2 regions of the Pseudomonas serbiensis genome follow, and region 2 is predicted to be linked to the other one. Evidence: predicted binding sites of a transcription regulator. Region 2 holds the regulator's gene; the other holds the start of a gene.

Region 1 (8,300 bases), on a different contig from region 2:
GGGCATTCTCTCGGGCGGCTATGACCTCAAGGTCATGACTTCCAGTGCCGAGGCGGCTATCGGCCTGGTAGCCCAGGGTTCGACTCTGGCTCGTCGCATGCTGGCTCACCCCTTCCCCATCATTGTTGCGTGCCCGGGTCATGCCGTGGCCAAAGGTGCTTTTCTGCTGTTGTCAGCCGATTACCGGATCGGTGTCGAAGGCCCCTTCAATATCGGCCTCAATGAGGTACAGATCGGCATGACCATGCACCATGTCGGCATCGAACTGGCGCGTGACCGCCTGAGCAAGTCCGCCTTTCATCGCTCGGTAATCAACGCCGAGATATTCGACCCCAGAGGCGCGCTGGACGCGGGTTTTCTGGACAAGGTGGTCAGCGTCGACGAGCTGCTGGCAACCGCCCGCGCCGCTGCCGTGCAGTTGAAAAAGATCAACATGAACGCCCACAGGAAAACCAAGCTGAAAGCCAGAAAAACGCTGCTCGATACATTGGATGCCGCGATAGAACTCGATAAGCAGCATTCGCTCTAAGCATGGCGTTCGACAGATATGAAGCCCGCCCATGCGGGCTTTTTATTATCTGCGGACTCATGAGCGTTTGGTTAAGCTCACCCTGGCGCAATCCTTTTTGCATCACTGCCACTCCTTGAAAAAGAAGCGATACCGATATGGGCCGAGTTGTTGCAGCAGCGGTTTACAGCAAAGGCAAGAAAGTCAGCAATATCACCCTTGAAGAAGGCGCGGCCTGGGCAGCCAAACCTGAGCATTTTGTCTGGATAGGGCTGGAGCAGCCCACCCCACAGGAGCTGGAAAGTCTTAAAAAGCAATTCAACCTGCATGAACTGGCCATTGAAGATGCGCTGGAAGTCCATAGCCGCCCGAAACTTGAAACCTTCGGCGATGCGCTGTTTATCGTCACTTACGCCCCCGTGCGGGAAAACGGCAGGCTGCAATTCATCGAAACCCATATCTTCGCCGGCAAGGGCTACATCATCACTTCGCGAAATGGGCACTCCAAGTCCTATGGCATCGTGCGCCAGCGTTGTGAGGCCAGGCCATTGCTGCTGGAGCATGGCGAAGACTTCGTGCTCTATGCCCTGCTGGACTTTGTGACCGAGAGCTATCAGCCGGTCACCGAAGCCATTCATGCCGAGCTGGAAGAACTGGAGCAAAACGTCCTCGGCGGCATCCTGAATGAATCCTATATCCACCGCATTCACAGCCTGCGTCGCGACCTGCTGCGCCTGAGGCGTTATGTGTCGCCAATGGTGGAAGTCGGTGAGGAATTGCAAAAGCTGAGCTTTCCCTTCATCGACAAGAACATGCGCCCGTACTTTCGTGACGTGGAGATTCACGTCAAACGGCAAATGGAAGACCTGGCCAATCTGCGTGATATCGCCAGCCAGACCATTGAGATCGGTTTGTTGCTGGAGTCGTCACGGCAAAGCATCGTGCAACGCAAGTTCGCGGCCTGGGCGGCCATTCTGGCGTTTCCGACCGCTGTCGCGGGGATCTACGGGATGAACTTCGAGAATATGCCGGAGTTGACCTGGCACTACGGCTACTTCGCAGTATTGGGGGTGATCGTGGGAGGCTGCACGGCCTTGTTCAGCAGCTTCAAGCGCTCGGGCTGGCTGTAAGGGCAAAGTGCTCCCGGCGTCTGGTATCGCGCCGGGAGCACTCAGGCTTCAAGCCACACTCTGGCCCGGTTTGTGGGCCACAAAGCGCGTAATCCACTCGGCTACCGTTGTGCCGTGGTGCTCATGCTCCAGGCTGTCCAGGCCCTTGCGATAAACCTGCTCGCCCAGTGTCTGCTGGCGAAGGTCCAGCAAGGAGCGGGAAAATTCATGGATGAACTCGGGGTGCCCCTGAAAGCACAGGACCTGATGGTTGATGTGATAAGCCGCGTACTGGCAGAAATCGCTGGAAGCGATGACCGTGGCATTTTCCGGCAATGCCGTGACTTGATCCTGATGGCTGATCAGCAGCGTCAGCTTGTCCATCGACGGAGTCATCCAGGGCTCAGAAGAAGCCAGTTGATAATGATGAATGCCCACTCCCCAGCCCTGGCTGGCACGCTCGGTCTTGCCACCCAGCAATAACGCCAGCAACTGGTGCCCGAAACAGATCCCCAAAAGCTTGTCGCCCCGCTCATACAACTTGAGCAGATAGGCCTTGAGCGTCTGAATCCAGGGGTCGCTGCCAAATGAGTCGGCCTTGCTGCCGGTCACCAGATAGGCATCGAAGCGCTCGTCTTCGGGTGGATAAATGCCCTGCACCACGTTGTAGACACTGAGCTGTACGGCAAACGGTTGGCGCGCAAACAATAACTCGAACATCCGCCCATAACCCTGATATTGCTCAACCAACTCCGGGCGCAGGATGTCGGTTTCCAGAATGCAGATGCGTAACGACATAAAAAAGGACCTGAAACAGTAAAAGGGCAATAGCGCACTGGCAAAGCCTGCCTTGAATTGCACGATCAAAGCAAGAAGCCAGTATCTGCACGGCCCCCACCTGGTATCGTTCGCAGGACATACCTTGGCCGGACGAACGGTAGCAGGCTAACGACGCTCCCTCAAAGCCTCTAGCCAAGGCCTGACCATATTATCAGCAGTTCCTAAATAACCTTTAATCAGAAATTATCAGACTTAAATATCAAATAGTTCTAAGCCATATGCAATGCGGCCTCTAAGGTTAAATCTGTAACAGGAAGGCGCGATAAAAATACATCCAGCGTCAGGTCAGCGGCCATGTGACCGGGACCACCTGTTCATAAGCACCACCTTTGCCAGCTGCCCGATTTCGTAATTGATGAATTCGGTGAGCTTTTGTCGCTCAGGAATAACAACAAAAGGCAGTCAGCCATGTTCAAGCATTCAAAGATACGTCAGGCGGGACTTATTGTATTCGCGACCACTCTTCTCTTGATCCTGCCGAATCTGAACAGGTTGTTCGGCTGATTCAGGATGCGCTACCGAACCGTCCTTATCTGTGCCAATCTTCCTGTTAAATGCCGGGAGATGGACTTATGCGCCAATGGATAGCAATGGGTATTCTGGCTTGCAGCTTCGCGGTGCAGGCTGGTGAAGTAGAACAGGCCGCCGCCGTGGCCGCCTTGAAGGAAGGGAAACTGGCAGTGGATGTGCGCAGCCAGACCGAATACGACGCTGGCACCGTACTCAATGCGGTTCGGGTCGAAGATGCACGCTTGGTCAACCAACTGAAACAGGTGCTCACCGACCGCAACTCTGTGTTCGTCATTTTCAGCAGCAGCAGTGAAAAAGCGAGCAAGGCGCAGGACAAACTCAGACAGGCGGGTTACTTCAGTGTCATCAACGGCGGCAATTATGAAGAGCTGCATAATGCGCTGTATGACATTACCGATGATCCGGCGGAATAACTGCTTGCGCCAACAGCTTACCTGTCATGAATCAGGCGAGCGTGTGGGAGCGAATTCATTCGCTCCCACAGCGGTTTGAAGCTTACTGGTGCTGCACCTGAACCTGTGTCGAGACTGACACCTTGGCGTGCATCTGCTCGTAACCCCCACCACGACGCATGCCACGTACCGGGCAGGCATCCAGATAATCCAGGCCGACTGCCAGTTTCAGGTGGCGTGCCGGAATGGCGAGAGTGTTGGTGACGTCAAAGCTGTACCAGCCATCGTCGATCCAGGCCTCGGCCCAGGCATGACTGGACAGGTGATCCTTGTCTTCGCTGTACAGATAACCGGAGACATAACGTGCCGGAACGCCAAGACTACGTGCGCACGCCAGGAATGCATGGGTATGGTCCTGGCAGACGCCTGAACGACCGGCAAACGCCTGAACCGCGCTGGTATCGACTTCCGTCGCCCCCGGCGTGTAGACGATGTGCTGATTCAGCGCCTGCATGAGATCGATCAGCCCCGTACGATCAGTACGCTTGCTGCTCTCCTTGGCTGCAAATGCGCGCATGGCCTCGTCCGCCTCGGTCAGACGGGTAAAGCGCAGAAACGGCAGCGCCGACTGGCTTTCGTATTCGGACTCACGGGTTTCATCGATTTCAACCTGACCGCGGGCGCCAATGATGATCGATTCATGGGGCTCGTCCAGGCTCAGCACATGCAGGATGTTGCCAAACGGATCGATCTGCGCGCGCACCGGACGCGGCAGGCTCAACTGCCAGCTCAGAACCTGCTGACGCTCGCTGTCATGGGGAGTCAGGCGCAGATACTGGATGCTGGCCCGAACCTGATCATCATAGTGATAGGTGGTCTCGTGGCTAATTGAGAGTCTCATGCAGCCTCCAGATATGAAGTGTGGATGGCATCACCCAGTTGGGCCACCAGGGGAATGAATTCGTTCAACCACTCATGCAGGCCTTCAGCCAGGATCTCGTCGATGCTGGTATAGCGCAGGCGTGCATCCATTTCCGCCGCCAGACGCTGTGCCGGTCGGCCATTGGCGCCCGGCAGGCTGGCGAGGATCAGGTCCAATTCTTCCAGGCAGGCCCGCAAGGAACGCGGAATGTCGGCACGCAATAGCAATAGCTCGGCAACATGGCGCGCACCCGGCGCGTCCCGGTACAGCTCGGTATAGGCCTCGAAGGACGACAAGGCGCGCAACAAGGCGCTCCACTGGTAGTAACCGGCTGCCGAGTTATCCGCCGCCGCGTTGGCCTGCGGCCCACGCAACTCAAGCATTTCATAACGGGCATCGAGCATGCGCATGGTGTTGTCGGCACGCTCGATGAAGGTGCCCAGGCGAATGAAACGGAACGCATCGTTACGCATGATGGTGCCGTAGGTCGCGCCACGAAACAGGTGGGAACGCTCCTTCACCCACTCGCAGAAATGGCTCATGCCATAGCGCGCCAGCCCTTGCTCGGCGATCCCGCGAATCTCCAGCCAAGTGGAGTTGATGTTCTCCCACATGTCAGCGGTAATTCGTCCGCGCACCGCATGGGCACTGGCCCGTGCTGCGCCAAGACAGCTGTAGATGCTGGCCGGGTTGGTTGCATCAAGGGCAAAGAAGTGCAGCATGCGCTCGGCATGCAAGGCGCCATGACGCTCCACATAAGCATCCAGGGTTCCGGTGATCAGCAGCGGCATGGCAATTTCATCCAGCCCGCCGCGCCCGTCCTGGGGCATCAATGACAGCGAATAACTCACGTCCATCATTCGGGCGAGGTTCTCCGCTCGCTCCAGGTAACGCGACATCCAGAAAAGATCCGAGGCAGTTCTACTTAGCATTGGCAGGCATCCTTAATCCTCGACCACCCAGGTGTCCTTGGTTCCACCACCTTGCGACGAGTTCACCACCAGCGAGCCTTCACGCAGCGCTACTCGGGTAAGCCCGCCAGGCACGACGCGGGTTTCGCGGCCGGAGAGGACAAATGGGCGCAAGTCGATATGTCGCGGGGCGATGCCGTTCTCGACGAAGGTCGGACAGGTCGACAGGGACAAGGTCGGTTGGGCGATATAAGCGTGTGGCTTGGCTTTGAGACGGGCACGGAACGATTCGATTTCAGCAGCACTTGCCGCAGGACCGACCAGCATTCCGTAACCACCGGAGCCCTGGGTTTCCTTGACCACCAGATCACCCAGATTGGCCAGCACATGGGACAGCTCTTCAGGCTTGCGGCACTGCCAGGTCGGCACGTTCTTGAGGATCGGCTCTTCATCCAGATAGAAACGGATCATGTCCGTGACATATGGATAAATCGACTTGTCGTCGGCCACCCCGGTGCCGATGGCATTGGCCAGGACCACATTGCCGGAACGATAGGCCGACAGCAGGCCCGGAACACCCAGCATCGAATCGGGGTTGAAGGCCAGCGGATCGAGGAAGGCATCGTCCAGACGGCGGTAGATCACATCAACGGCTTTCGGGCCGTCGGTGGTGCGCATGAAGACACGATCATCACGGACGAAAAGGTCAGCCCCTTCCACCAGTTCAACGCCCATCTCCCGCGCCAGAAAGGCGTGCTCGAAAAATGCGCTGTTGAAACGACCAGGCGTCAGGACCACAACGCTTGGGTTGTCCAGATGGCTCGAACTCTTGAGCGTGTCGAGCAACAGGTTCGGGTAGTGATCGATCGGTGCAATGCGTTGCGCGGCGAACAGCTCCGGGAACAGGCGCATCATCATCTTGCGATCTTCGAGCATGTAGCTCACACCACTCGGGGTGCGCAGGTTGTCTTCAAGCACGTAATAAGTGCCATCGCCATCGCGCACCAGGTCGACCCCGGAGATGTGCGAGTACAGATCACGATGCAGATTCAGACCTTGCATTGCCAACTGGTATTGCTCGTTGGCCAGGACCTGCTCGGCAGGAATGATGCCCGCCTTGATGATCCGTTGATCGTGATACAGGTCGGCGAGAAACATGTTCAACGCCTTGACGCGCTGAATGCAGCCGCGCTCCACAACCCGCCATTCACTGGCAGGAATGCTGCGCGGGATCGTATCGAAGGGGATCAACCTTTCGGTCCCCTGCTCGTCACCATAGAGCGTGAACGTGATCCCGGCGCGATGAAACAATAGATCGGCTTCACGCCGGCGTTGAGCCAGAAGCTCAGGAGGCGTATCCCCCAACCAGCGGGCAAATTCCCGATAATGCGGGCGGACCTGACCGCCAGCGTCGTACATCTCGTCATAAAAGGTGCGGATCATGCCGTACTCCTTGTCACCATGGACATCAGGGCCTTCGCAAGGCCCGTGCCATCGGCATAAACGCTTTAATATCAACAACTTATGTAAAACAAGAACATCCAACGCACCATTCCTGTGCAATAAACGCCCCAGTCAATTCTCCTACGCTTCATTCGGAAGCGTCAGTCACTCGCGAAATCTATCACCAGCATAGTCAGTGTTGATTTGATGGTGAGATATTAGTTCGCCACAATCACCAGCACCGAGCAAACAAAGGCCCGAATGCCTGTTTCACGTTTTTTTCTGGAAATATGTCAGCACCTGCGCCCTCGCGCCTTTATAACCGGACTTCCCTTCAAGCCACTCCATTGAGTGGCTTTTTTTTGACCATCGAATTTACTTCAGTGGGCTTTCGCGAATGAATTCGCTCCTGCCACCAGCACCCAAAAACAAGACCGGCCAATTGCAGAGTGCTCCGCAATTGGCCGGTCGTGACTGGATCGAGATGATTCATGCGTGCAGTCTTCTGATCTCCGCTGTGACCCCCCATCCTTCAACTTCACCGTCCATCGGTGAAATCACGCTCTGGAAGTCTTGCTCAAAGTCTCCGATCCCGTCGTACGTGGCATACATGACCTTGCTCAATTGCAAGTGCCACGCACCGTCGTCACGCACGTTGATCTGGGTATTGATGGATTCACCACGAAACTGTCCTGCTGCCTGCCGCGCCCTTTCCTCATCCGGGAATACGGCATAGAACTCGATGGGGTAACTGCGTGCAAAATCAAAACCGCCTTCTTTCATGCGGCGCAGTACGTTACTGCTGATGTCCTCTTGATAGGCTGTGCTCATGAAACGTCCTCCTATGCAACGATAGATAGAGTTTCAACTCTTCCAGAACGACCACCTTGGCGGGGGTCGCCACACGACAGTTAATCCGAAGTGGGGAATCAAGCATGAAGCTGACCAAACCGAGCCTGTGACAGCTCGGGTTTCGACATGGAGAGGCCGACGTATCGGCCTCGTTTGCAGAGTAGACCCATCTCGGGTCGGCTGCCAAGTGCCTGACACAACAAGTCTTTGCGTGTGTAAATGAATCAGATTACTTCTGTAATGGAAATGATCTGGACACTGTTGTGATCCTTGAGGGTTTTCACTGTGGGCTCCTCGGTTCTCCCCTCCAGATCATTGAGGTTCAGTTCATCGGTGACCGGAAACAGAATGGGACGCAGAAGACGTGCCGCAGCCTCCTCGCTCGGGCGCTCCAGTGAATCAATATCATGACGTTGCTGTACACCATCTTTATCGATATATGAAATGGCCCACTGTCTCATCGATGTCTCCAGAACAAAGCCAGAACGCTGGCCTACATGATCTGGACCTTTTGCCAACGGCATTCGTTCAAGAAAAATGCAGGTAAAAAGAAAGGCCCTCGCAACCAGTGCAGAGGGCCTTCGTTCATGGCAGCAAAAGATCAGTTAGGGTTCTTGCTGGCCTCTACCCCGGCAGTGTTATCCAGAAGGCTCTTGGTGGCTGTCTGCAGGAAGCTTTCCAGCTTCTGCTTGAGCTCGGCCGTGTCCGGAGCATCGGGAACCACTTCGGCATGCGGGTTGGCGCCCAGTGTGTAGGTCATGACCTTGGCAGGCATTTCCGTTGGTTCGATCA
Region 2 (8,300 bases):
ACCTGAACGTTCTTGAGTGATTGTTGCAGCACCTGACCCAGACGTTCTGTCAGGTAGACGGAGCGGTGATGCCCGCCTGTGCAGCCAATGGCAATGGTGACGTATGAGCGGTTGCTGGCAGCGAAGCGAGGCAGCCATTTGTTGAGGTAGGAAAAAATGTCCTGGAACATCTCCTCGACATCAGGCTGTGCTGCCAGGTATTCGACAACGGGAGCGTCAAGGCCGGAGTAGTCGCGTAGTTCCGGCTTCCAGTATGGATTGGGCAGGCAGCGAACATCGAACACCAGGTCCGCATCTACAGGCATGCCACGCTTGAAGCCAAACGATTCGATCAGGAAGGCGGTACCGGCCTCTGGCCTGTTCAGCAGGCGAAGCTTGATGGTATCGCGCAGTTGATAGAGGTTCAGGTGTGTGGTGTTGATCTTGAGGTCGGCCAGATCGATGATCGGCCCCAGCAACGTCGTTTCGTCGTGTATGGCCTCGGCCAATGAGCGATTGGCTGTGCTCAGGGGGTGACGACGGCGTGTTTCGGAGAACCGCTTGAGCAAGGTCGCTTCGTCGGCATCCAGATAAAGAATGTCGCACTGGATATTGCGTGCACGAACCTCGGCAAGCATTTGCGGGAAGCGCGTCAAGTGGCTCGGGAGGTTGCGTGCATCAATGGACACCGCCAGCAGCGGTTCGGCCAGTTCGGTGTTTATCAGGGCGCGTTCGGCCAGTTCAGGCAGCAGGCCGGCAGGGAGGTTGTCAACGCAATAGAAACCGTTGTCCTCCAGTACATCCAGAGCTGTGCTCTTGCCGGAGCCTGAGCGACCACTGACGACGATCATGCGCATGATCAGTTACCGTTCTGTACGTCCAGCACCACTTTATAAAGCGTTTCACCGCTTTCGGCACTGCGTAGGCGGTCACGTACTTCTGTGCGGTCAAGCATACTGGCTATCTGGCGCAGCAGCTCCAGGTGTTCATCGGTAGCAGCTTCCGGGACGAGCAGGACGAATAGCAGGTCTACCGGGGCGCCATCGATGGCGTCGAAATCGATGGGGGATTCCAGGCGCATAACAGCGCTGACAGGCGTTTCACAGCCTGCAAGGCGGCAATGGGGGATGGCAATGCCGTTGCCGAAACCGGTAGATCCCAGTTTTTCGCGGGCAACAAGGCTTTCAAACACACTTTGCTGATCCATGCTCGGTACTTCACGACCGATCAGGTTGGCAATTTGTTCGAGTACACGTTTTTTACTGCCGCCCGACACGTTCACGCATGAACGGCCGGGGGTCAGGATATTTTCAAGTCGGATCATTGGGATGAGTGTCAGCGAGCTGTCGCACCTTTAAGGATGTTCTGCTGCTTCTCCTTATGCTTGAGCAATTGTCTGTCGAGCTTATCAGTGAGAAGGTCGATTGCCGCGTACATGTCGTCATGTTCGGCGTTGGCTACGACCTCTCCACCATGGATGTGCAGAGTGGCTTCGATTTTCTGTTTCAGCTTCTCGACAGCCAGCGTGACCTGCACATTAGTAATCTTGTCAAAATGCCCTTCGAGCTTCTTGAGCTTGAGCTCAACGTATTCACGAAGGGGCTTGGTCACTTCCAGTTGGTGTCCACTGATATTGACTTGCATACAGCTTTCTCCTTTGCCAGTGCATAAAGAGGCAGGTGTTGAGTCCTGCCGCTGGAACGCTGTGGCTCTGCCTGCATCACATCAGTCGCTTGCGTTCACTCGAAGGTGCAATCCCCAGTGATTCGCGGTACTTGGCAACTGTGCGACGGGCTACTTGAATGCCTTGTGCCTCCAGTAAACCAGCGATCTTGCTATCACTCAACGGCTTTTTCTGATTTTCGGCAGCAACCAGTTTTTTAATGATTGCGCGGATAGCTGTCGAAGAGCATTCGCCGCCTTCGGAGGTGCTTACGTGGCTGGAAAAGAAGTATTTCAGCTCGTAAATGCCCCTTGGGGTGTGCATGAACTTCTGAGTGGTCACGCGGGAAATCGTCGACTCGTGCATGCCTACCGCTTCGGCGATGTCATGCAGGACGAGCGGTTTCATGGCCTCATCGCCGTATTCGAGAAAACCGCGCTGGTGCTCGACGATCTGGGTGGCAACCTTCATCAGTGTTTCGTTGCGGCTTTGCAGGCTCTTGATGAACCAGCGTGCTTCCTGCAACTGGTTGCGCATGAAGGTGTTGTCGGCGCTGGTGTCGGCACGGCGCACGAATCCGGCGTACTGAGGGTTGACGCGCAGGCGCGGTACCGACTCCTGATTCAGCTCTACCAGCCAGCGTTCGTTGTCCTTGCGTACGATCACGTCGGGCACGACGTATTCGGCTTCTGTGGACTCGATCTGGGAGCCGGGGCGAGGATTAAGGCTCTGGACCAGTTCGATGACCTGGCGCAGTTCGTCTTCCTTGAGCTTCATGCGGCGCATGAGCTGCGTATAGTCGCGGCTGCCCAGCAGATCGATGTAGTCGGTTACCAGGCGCTGTGCTTCTGCGAGCCAGCGGGTTTTTACCGGCAACTGACGCAGTTGCAGCAACAGGCATTCGCTCAGGTTGCGAGCGCCGATACCAGCGGGTTCAAATTGCTGAATGCGGTGCAGAACGGCTTCGATTTCGTCGAGTTCGATATCCAGTTCGGGGTCGAAGGCTTCGACTATCTCTTCGAGGGTTTCGTCGAGATAACCCTGGTTATTGATGCAGTCGATCAGGGTGACGGCAATCAGCCGGTCCTTGTCGGACATCGGCGCGACATTCAATTGCCATAGCAGGTGGCTTTGCAGGCTTTCGCCAGCGGATGTACGGGTGGTGAAGTCCCATTCATCGTCATCGTTGCTGGGCAGGCTGCTGGCGCTGGTCTGATAGACATCTTCCCAGGCGGTGTCGACAGGTAATTCGTTTGGAATGCGTTCGTTCCACTCGCCGTCTTCCAGGTTATCCACAGTCGGTGCGGTTTCCTGGTAGCTGGGTTCCTGAACGTCTGTATTGGGCTTTTGCTCGATGTTGTCAGCCAGAGGGTCGGAGTTGTCGAAGTCGTCGCCTTCTTCCTGACGTTCCAGCATAGGGTTGGATTCCAGTGCTTCCTGAATCTCTTGCTGGAGGTCCAGGGTCGATAACTGGAGCAAGCGGATAGCCTGTTGCAGCTGCGGCGTCATCGTCAGCTGCTGGCCCATTCTCAAGACTAGCGATGGTTTCATGGCAGGGGCTAAACACCTTATTCGCCGGCGCACATGCGCCATCCACTACAGGGCGCCGAAGCGCCAGCTTAAGCAAGTTATATGCCTGAATCTGAAGTGTTTGCCTAGAGCATCATGACAAAAAATGCATTGTCAACAGGATGTCCAGGCAAAGCTCGCATCAAAAGAGCTCACACAGGGTCGACTACAGGCGGAACTCGTGGCCGAGGTAGACTTCTTTCACCAACTGGTTGGCCAGAATGGTTTGCGAGTCGCCTTCGGCAATCAGTTGTCCATCGTTGACGATGTAAGCGGTTTCGCAGATATCCAGGGTTTCGCGGACGTTGTGATCGGTGATCAGCACGCCGATGCCCTTGGCTTTCAGGTGATGAATGATCTGTTTGATATCGCCCACCGAGATGGGGTCAACGCCTGCGAAAGGCTCATCGAGCAGGATGAACTTGGGGGCGGTGGCCAGTGCGCGGGCAATTTCCACGCGGCGACGTTCGCCACCCGAAAGGCTCATGCCCAGGTTGTCGCGGATATGGGTGATGTGGAATTCCTGAAGCAGGCTTTCCAGCTCCTTGCGACGTGCAGCGCCGTCGAGTTCCTTGCGGGTTTCAAGGATGGCCATGATGTTGTCGGCCACGGACAGCTTGCGGAAGATCGAGGCTTCCTGTGGCAGGTAGCCAATACCGGCACGGGCGCGACCGTGCATCGGCTGGTGGCTGACATCGAGGTCATCGATCAGGACGCGGCCCTGATCGGCCTGTACCAGGCCGACAATCATGTAGAAGCAGGTCGTCTTGCCTGCACCGTTAGGGCCGAGCAAGCCTACGATCTGACCGCTGTCGATGGACAGGCTGACATCGCGTACGACCTGACGACTCTTGTAGCTTTTAGCCAGGTGCTGGGCTTTAAGCGTCGCCATTTACTGGGCCTTCTGCTGTTCGGTTTTCTTTTTGGGCTGGATGACCATGTCGATCCGCGGGCGTGGCGCAGTCACTTTGGAGCCGCCATTGGCGCGGCCGGCAGTGACGATCTGCTTCACGGTGTCGTAGACGATCTTCTCGCCTTCGGAGGTGTTGCCGTCATTGATGACCTTGGCCTTGTCGATCAGCACGATGCGGTCTTGTGCCGCGTAATACTGGATGGTCACGCCATAAGCCTGCACGATCGGCTTGTCTACCGAGGGTTTCTGCTCGTAATAGGCAAGGTTGCCGACGGAGGTGAATACGTCGACTTCGCCTTGGGCATTACGAGTGATGGTCACGGTGTTGCCGGTGATCTTCATCGAACCCTGAGTGATGATGACGTTACCTTTGTAGGTGGCAACGCCTTTCTTGTCATCGAGCTGCGCGTCGTCAGACTGGATGTGGATAGGCTGATCGCGGTCGGTTGGCAGGGACCAGGCGCTCGGGCTTCCCAGTGCTGCGCCCAGGCCGAGCAAAAAAGGAAGAGTTTTAACGAGACTCATACTGTCCTCTTACGTTGGACAGCAGGTCCATCCTGCCGTCGTTCAAATACGCTTTCATTCCCTTGGCTGTCGTTACACCGCCAGCGGCGTCGATTCTAACGATTTGCTCGGTCTGCGCATATTGCTTCTGTGGGAATACGGTCATACGGCTACTGGTAATGATAGTCGTACGTTGTTTTTCGTCGGTGCGTGCAACACGTACCGAATCGATCAGTTCGACCTCTGTGCCGCCAGGCGAAACTTCGCCGCGTTCACTCTGGACGTGCCACGGGAACAGGGTGCCGCGGTACATATGCAGATCGGGCTTGGTCAGCAGGGTCACATCCGTGGCCTTGACGTGTTCGACCTTGTCTGCGGTCATGTCGTATTGCATCTTGCCGTCGGGCAGGTACTGCACGCTATGGGCATTGATGGCGTAATAGTCGATAGCGGTGTCGTCTTTTGTGGCGACAGGCTGATCCATGAAGCTTTCCGGGCTTATGTTCCAGTAGCCCGCTGCGGCAAGCAGCAGCGCCAGCACCCCGAAAAGCAGAAACGTACGAACTTTCTTGTTGAACATAAAAAATGGCTTCTATAAGGAGGCGGATTGGGCTGCTTCGAGGCTGCCCTGTTCGCGACTGACATGCCGGATCAATGGCAAGTCTGGCAGATCGTCGGCCGGATAGGTGACTTGTTCATGCTCATGGCCCGGATTCGGGGCTTTCGCAAACAGGGTGGCGGCCATTACATGACACCCGCACGCAGGAGATCCTGCAGGTTGAACGCACCTACCGGGTGGTCTTTGGCGTCGACGACGATCAGGGCGCTGATCTTGTGATCCTCCATGATCTTCAGGGCTTCGGCTGCAAGCATGTCTGCGCGGGCCGTCTTGCCGTGAATCGTCATGACTTCATCAATGGTGGTTTCGCGAATATCGATCGGACGATCCAGCGTGCGGCGCAGGTCGCCGTCGGTGAAGATCCCGGCCAGCTTGCCGTCGGCGTCGACGATTGCGGTCATGCCCAGGCCCTTGCGGGTCATTTCAAGCAGTGCATCGCGTAGCGGGGTGCCGCGCTGTACCTTGGGCAGGGTGTCGCCGGTATGCATGACGTTCTCGACTTTCAGCAGCAGGCGTCGACCCAATGCGCCTCCAGGGTGCGAGAACGCAAAGTCTTCGGCGGTAAAGCCGCGCGCTTCAAGCAGGGCGACAGCCAGAGCGTCGCCCATTACCAGAGCGGCAGTTGTCGATGACGTTGGCGCCAGGTTCAGTGGGCAGGCTTCGTGTTCCACCTGAACGTTGAGGTTGACGTCGGCGGCCTTGGCCATGACTGAGTTCGGGTTGCCGGTCACGCTGATCATCTGGATGCCCAGGCGCTTGATCAGTGGCAACAGCGTGACGATTTCGTTGGTCGTGCCGGAGTTGGACAGAGCCAGAATGATGTCGTCACGGGTAATCATGCCCATGTCGCCATGGCTGGCTTCGGCTGGATGCACGAAATACGAGGTCGTGCCGGTGCTTGCCAGGGTGGCGGCGATCTTTCTGCCGATGTGCCCGGACTTACCCATGCCGACCACTACGACACGTCCCTTGCTGGCCAGAATCATTTCGCACGCGCGCACGAAATCGCCATCGAGATGGCCAAGCAAGCCTTGTATGGCTTCCATTTCGAGGCGGATGGTTCGTTGCGCGGATTGAGTCAGGTCGCTGGATCGGCTCATATCTTGAATTAGTCGGCTTGCTGAAAGGCGGCGATTATAGCGGTAATGTACGATTCCCTCACGTCTGATCGTCATGGAGTTGTATTCGGGGCGGCTTGTTCAGCTTTTCAGGTTTATTGCAAGGGCTGTCCTGAGGTTTATTTCAACATGCAAAGGGTGTCTGCAAGGTGCGTCAGGGTATCTAACAAACAGGTTCTCTTCTTGGGTGGCGTGCTGCTGCGGTGATATAGTTCGCGGCTTGTTCGGCTGGCCCGCACTGTCTGTCTCTCGTCAGAGCACGACAGGAGAAGGGAGAGGCTGTATCGCAAGGAGTTTAGATGAGCGCCGATGACGCCTACGCGGTCGATTTGAAAGGTGTGTCCTTCAAACGCGGCACGCGCAGCATATTCAGTAATGTCGATATCCGTATTCCCAGAGGGAAGGTCACCGGGATCATGGGGCCTTCCGGCTGTGGCAAGACTACCTTGCTGCGTCTGATGGGTGCGCAGTTGCGCCCAAGTGCAGGCGAGGTCTGGGTCAATGGCCAGAACCTGCCCGAGCTGTCACGCAGCGATCTGTTCGATGCGCGCAAGAACATGGGCGTCCTGTTTCAGAGCGGCGCGTTGTTCACCGATCTGGATGTGTTCGAGAACGTTGCATTTCCCTTGCGCGTTCACACCGAGTTACCGGAAGAGATGATCCGCGACATTGTCCTGCTCAAATTGCAGGCAGTAGGTTTGCGTGGGGCTCTGGAGCTGATGCCTGACGAATTGTCCGGCGGCATGAAGCGCCGTGTGGCGCTTGCCCGTGCAATCGCTCTCGACCCGCAGATTCTCATGTACGACGAACCCTTTGTCGGGCAGGACCCGATAGCCATGGGGGTCCTGGTTCGTCTGATCCGTTTGCTCAACGATGCGCTGGGGATAACCAGCATCGTGGTGTCTCATGATCTTTCAGAGACGGCAAGTATCGCGGATTACCTGTACGTCGTCGGAGACGGGCAGGTGTTGGGGCAGGGTACGCCGCAGGAATTGATGTCCTCGGATAATCCGCGCATTCGTCAGTTCATGACCGGCGAGCCGGACGGCCCCGTTCCGTTTCACTATCCGGCACCGGATTTTCGTGAAGATCTTTTGGGGAAGCGCTGATGCGCAATAAGTCATTGCTGGACCGTATCCGCCTGTTTGGGCGTTCGGCCATTGATACCGTGGCAGTGCTGGGGCGATCCGGCATCTTCCTGGGCCATGCCCTGGTAGGGCGTGGTGGCATCGGCGGCGGTTTTTCGCTGTTGATCAAGCAGTTGTATTCTGTGGGCGTGATGTCTCTGGTCATCATCGTCGTGTCCGGTATTTTCATCGGCATGGTGCTGGCGCTTCAGGGGTTCAGCATTCTCGCCAGATACGGTTCGGAGCAGGCGGTGGGCCAGATGGTCGCATTGACCCTGCTGCGCGAGCTTGGCCCGGTGGTCACTGCGCTGCTGTTCGCCGGGCGTGCAGGCTCCGCACTGACTGCGGAGATCGGCAACATGAAATCCACCGAGCAGCTGTCGAGCCTTGAGATGATCGGGGTCGATCCGCTCAAGTACATCATTGCGCCACGCCTGTGGGCCGGGTTCATTTCCCTGCCGCTGCTGGCGATCATTTTCAGTGTGGTCGGAATCTGGGGTGGCTCTTGGGTCGCTATCGACTGGCTGGGCGTCTATGAAGGCTCCTTCTGGGCGAACATGCAGAGCAGCGTTTCCTTCACCAGTGATGTGCTCAATGGTGTTATCAAAAGTGTCGTCTTTGCCTTCGTGGTGACCTGGATTGCTGTGTTCCAGGGCTATGACTGTGAGCCCACTTCCGAGGGTATCAGTCGGGCTACGACCAAAACGGTTGTATATGCCTCGCTGGCAGTGCTGGGCCTCGACTTTATTCTGACCGCCTTGATGTTTGGAGATTTCTGATGCAAAACCGCGCAATCGAAACCGGTGTC

The links. The regulator sigma-54, encoded in region 2, starts transcription at its own class of promoters, with help from an activator protein. The targets are predictions, from matches to a motif close to ANTGGCATNNANNTTGCTNT.
Region 1: a site for sigma-54 is predicted at 6,690-6,709, ahead of Q6A51_RS23825 (circularly permuted type 2 ATP-grasp protein). Genes of this name have one in related genera too.

Annotation. Positions count from the first base shown of each region.
Region 1 covers NZ_JAUQOO010000024.1:4,734-13,033, forward strand. Annotated here, with positions in the region: gene Q6A51_RS23795 (crotonase/enoyl-CoA hydratase family protein) at 1-529, shown strand, start outside; gene Q6A51_RS23800 (magnesium and cobalt transport protein CorA) at 667-1,638, shown strand; gene Q6A51_RS23805 (amidotransferase) at 1,687-2,415, opposite strand; gene Q6A51_RS23810 (rhodanese-like domain-containing protein) at 3,030-3,401, shown strand; gene Q6A51_RS23815 (transglutaminase family protein) at 3,484-4,281, opposite strand; gene Q6A51_RS23820 (alpha-E domain-containing protein) at 4,278-5,234, opposite strand; gene Q6A51_RS23825 (circularly permuted type 2 ATP-grasp protein) at 5,247-6,656, opposite strand; gene Q6A51_RS23830 (ribonuclease E inhibitor RraB) at 7,146-7,487, opposite strand; gene Q6A51_RS23835 (hypothetical protein) at 7,733-7,969, opposite strand; gene Q6A51_RS23840 (LTA synthase family protein) at 8,110-8,300, opposite strand, start outside.
Region 2 covers NZ_JAUQOO010000013.1:25,051-33,350, forward strand. Annotated here, with positions in the region: gene rapZ (RNase adapter RapZ) at 1-836, opposite strand, end outside; gene ptsN (PTS IIA-like nitrogen regulatory protein PtsN) at 839-1,303, opposite strand; gene hpf (ribosome hibernation-promoting factor, HPF/YfiA family) at 1,315-1,623, opposite strand; gene Q6A51_RS17035 (RNA polymerase factor sigma-54) at 1,700-3,193, opposite strand; gene lptB (LPS export ABC transporter ATP-binding protein) at 3,378-4,103, opposite strand; gene lptA (lipopolysaccharide transport periplasmic protein LptA) at 4,104-4,649, opposite strand; gene lptC (LPS export ABC transporter periplasmic protein LptC) at 4,636-5,208, opposite strand; gene Q6A51_RS17055 (hypothetical protein) at 5,221-5,373, opposite strand; gene Q6A51_RS17060 (KpsF/GutQ family sugar-phosphate isomerase) at 5,373-6,347, opposite strand; gene Q6A51_RS17065 (ATP-binding cassette domain-containing protein) at 6,665-7,474, shown strand; gene mlaE (lipid asymmetry maintenance ABC transporter permease subunit MlaE) at 7,474-8,271, shown strand; gene mlaD (outer membrane lipid asymmetry maintenance protein MlaD) at 8,271-8,300, shown strand, end outside.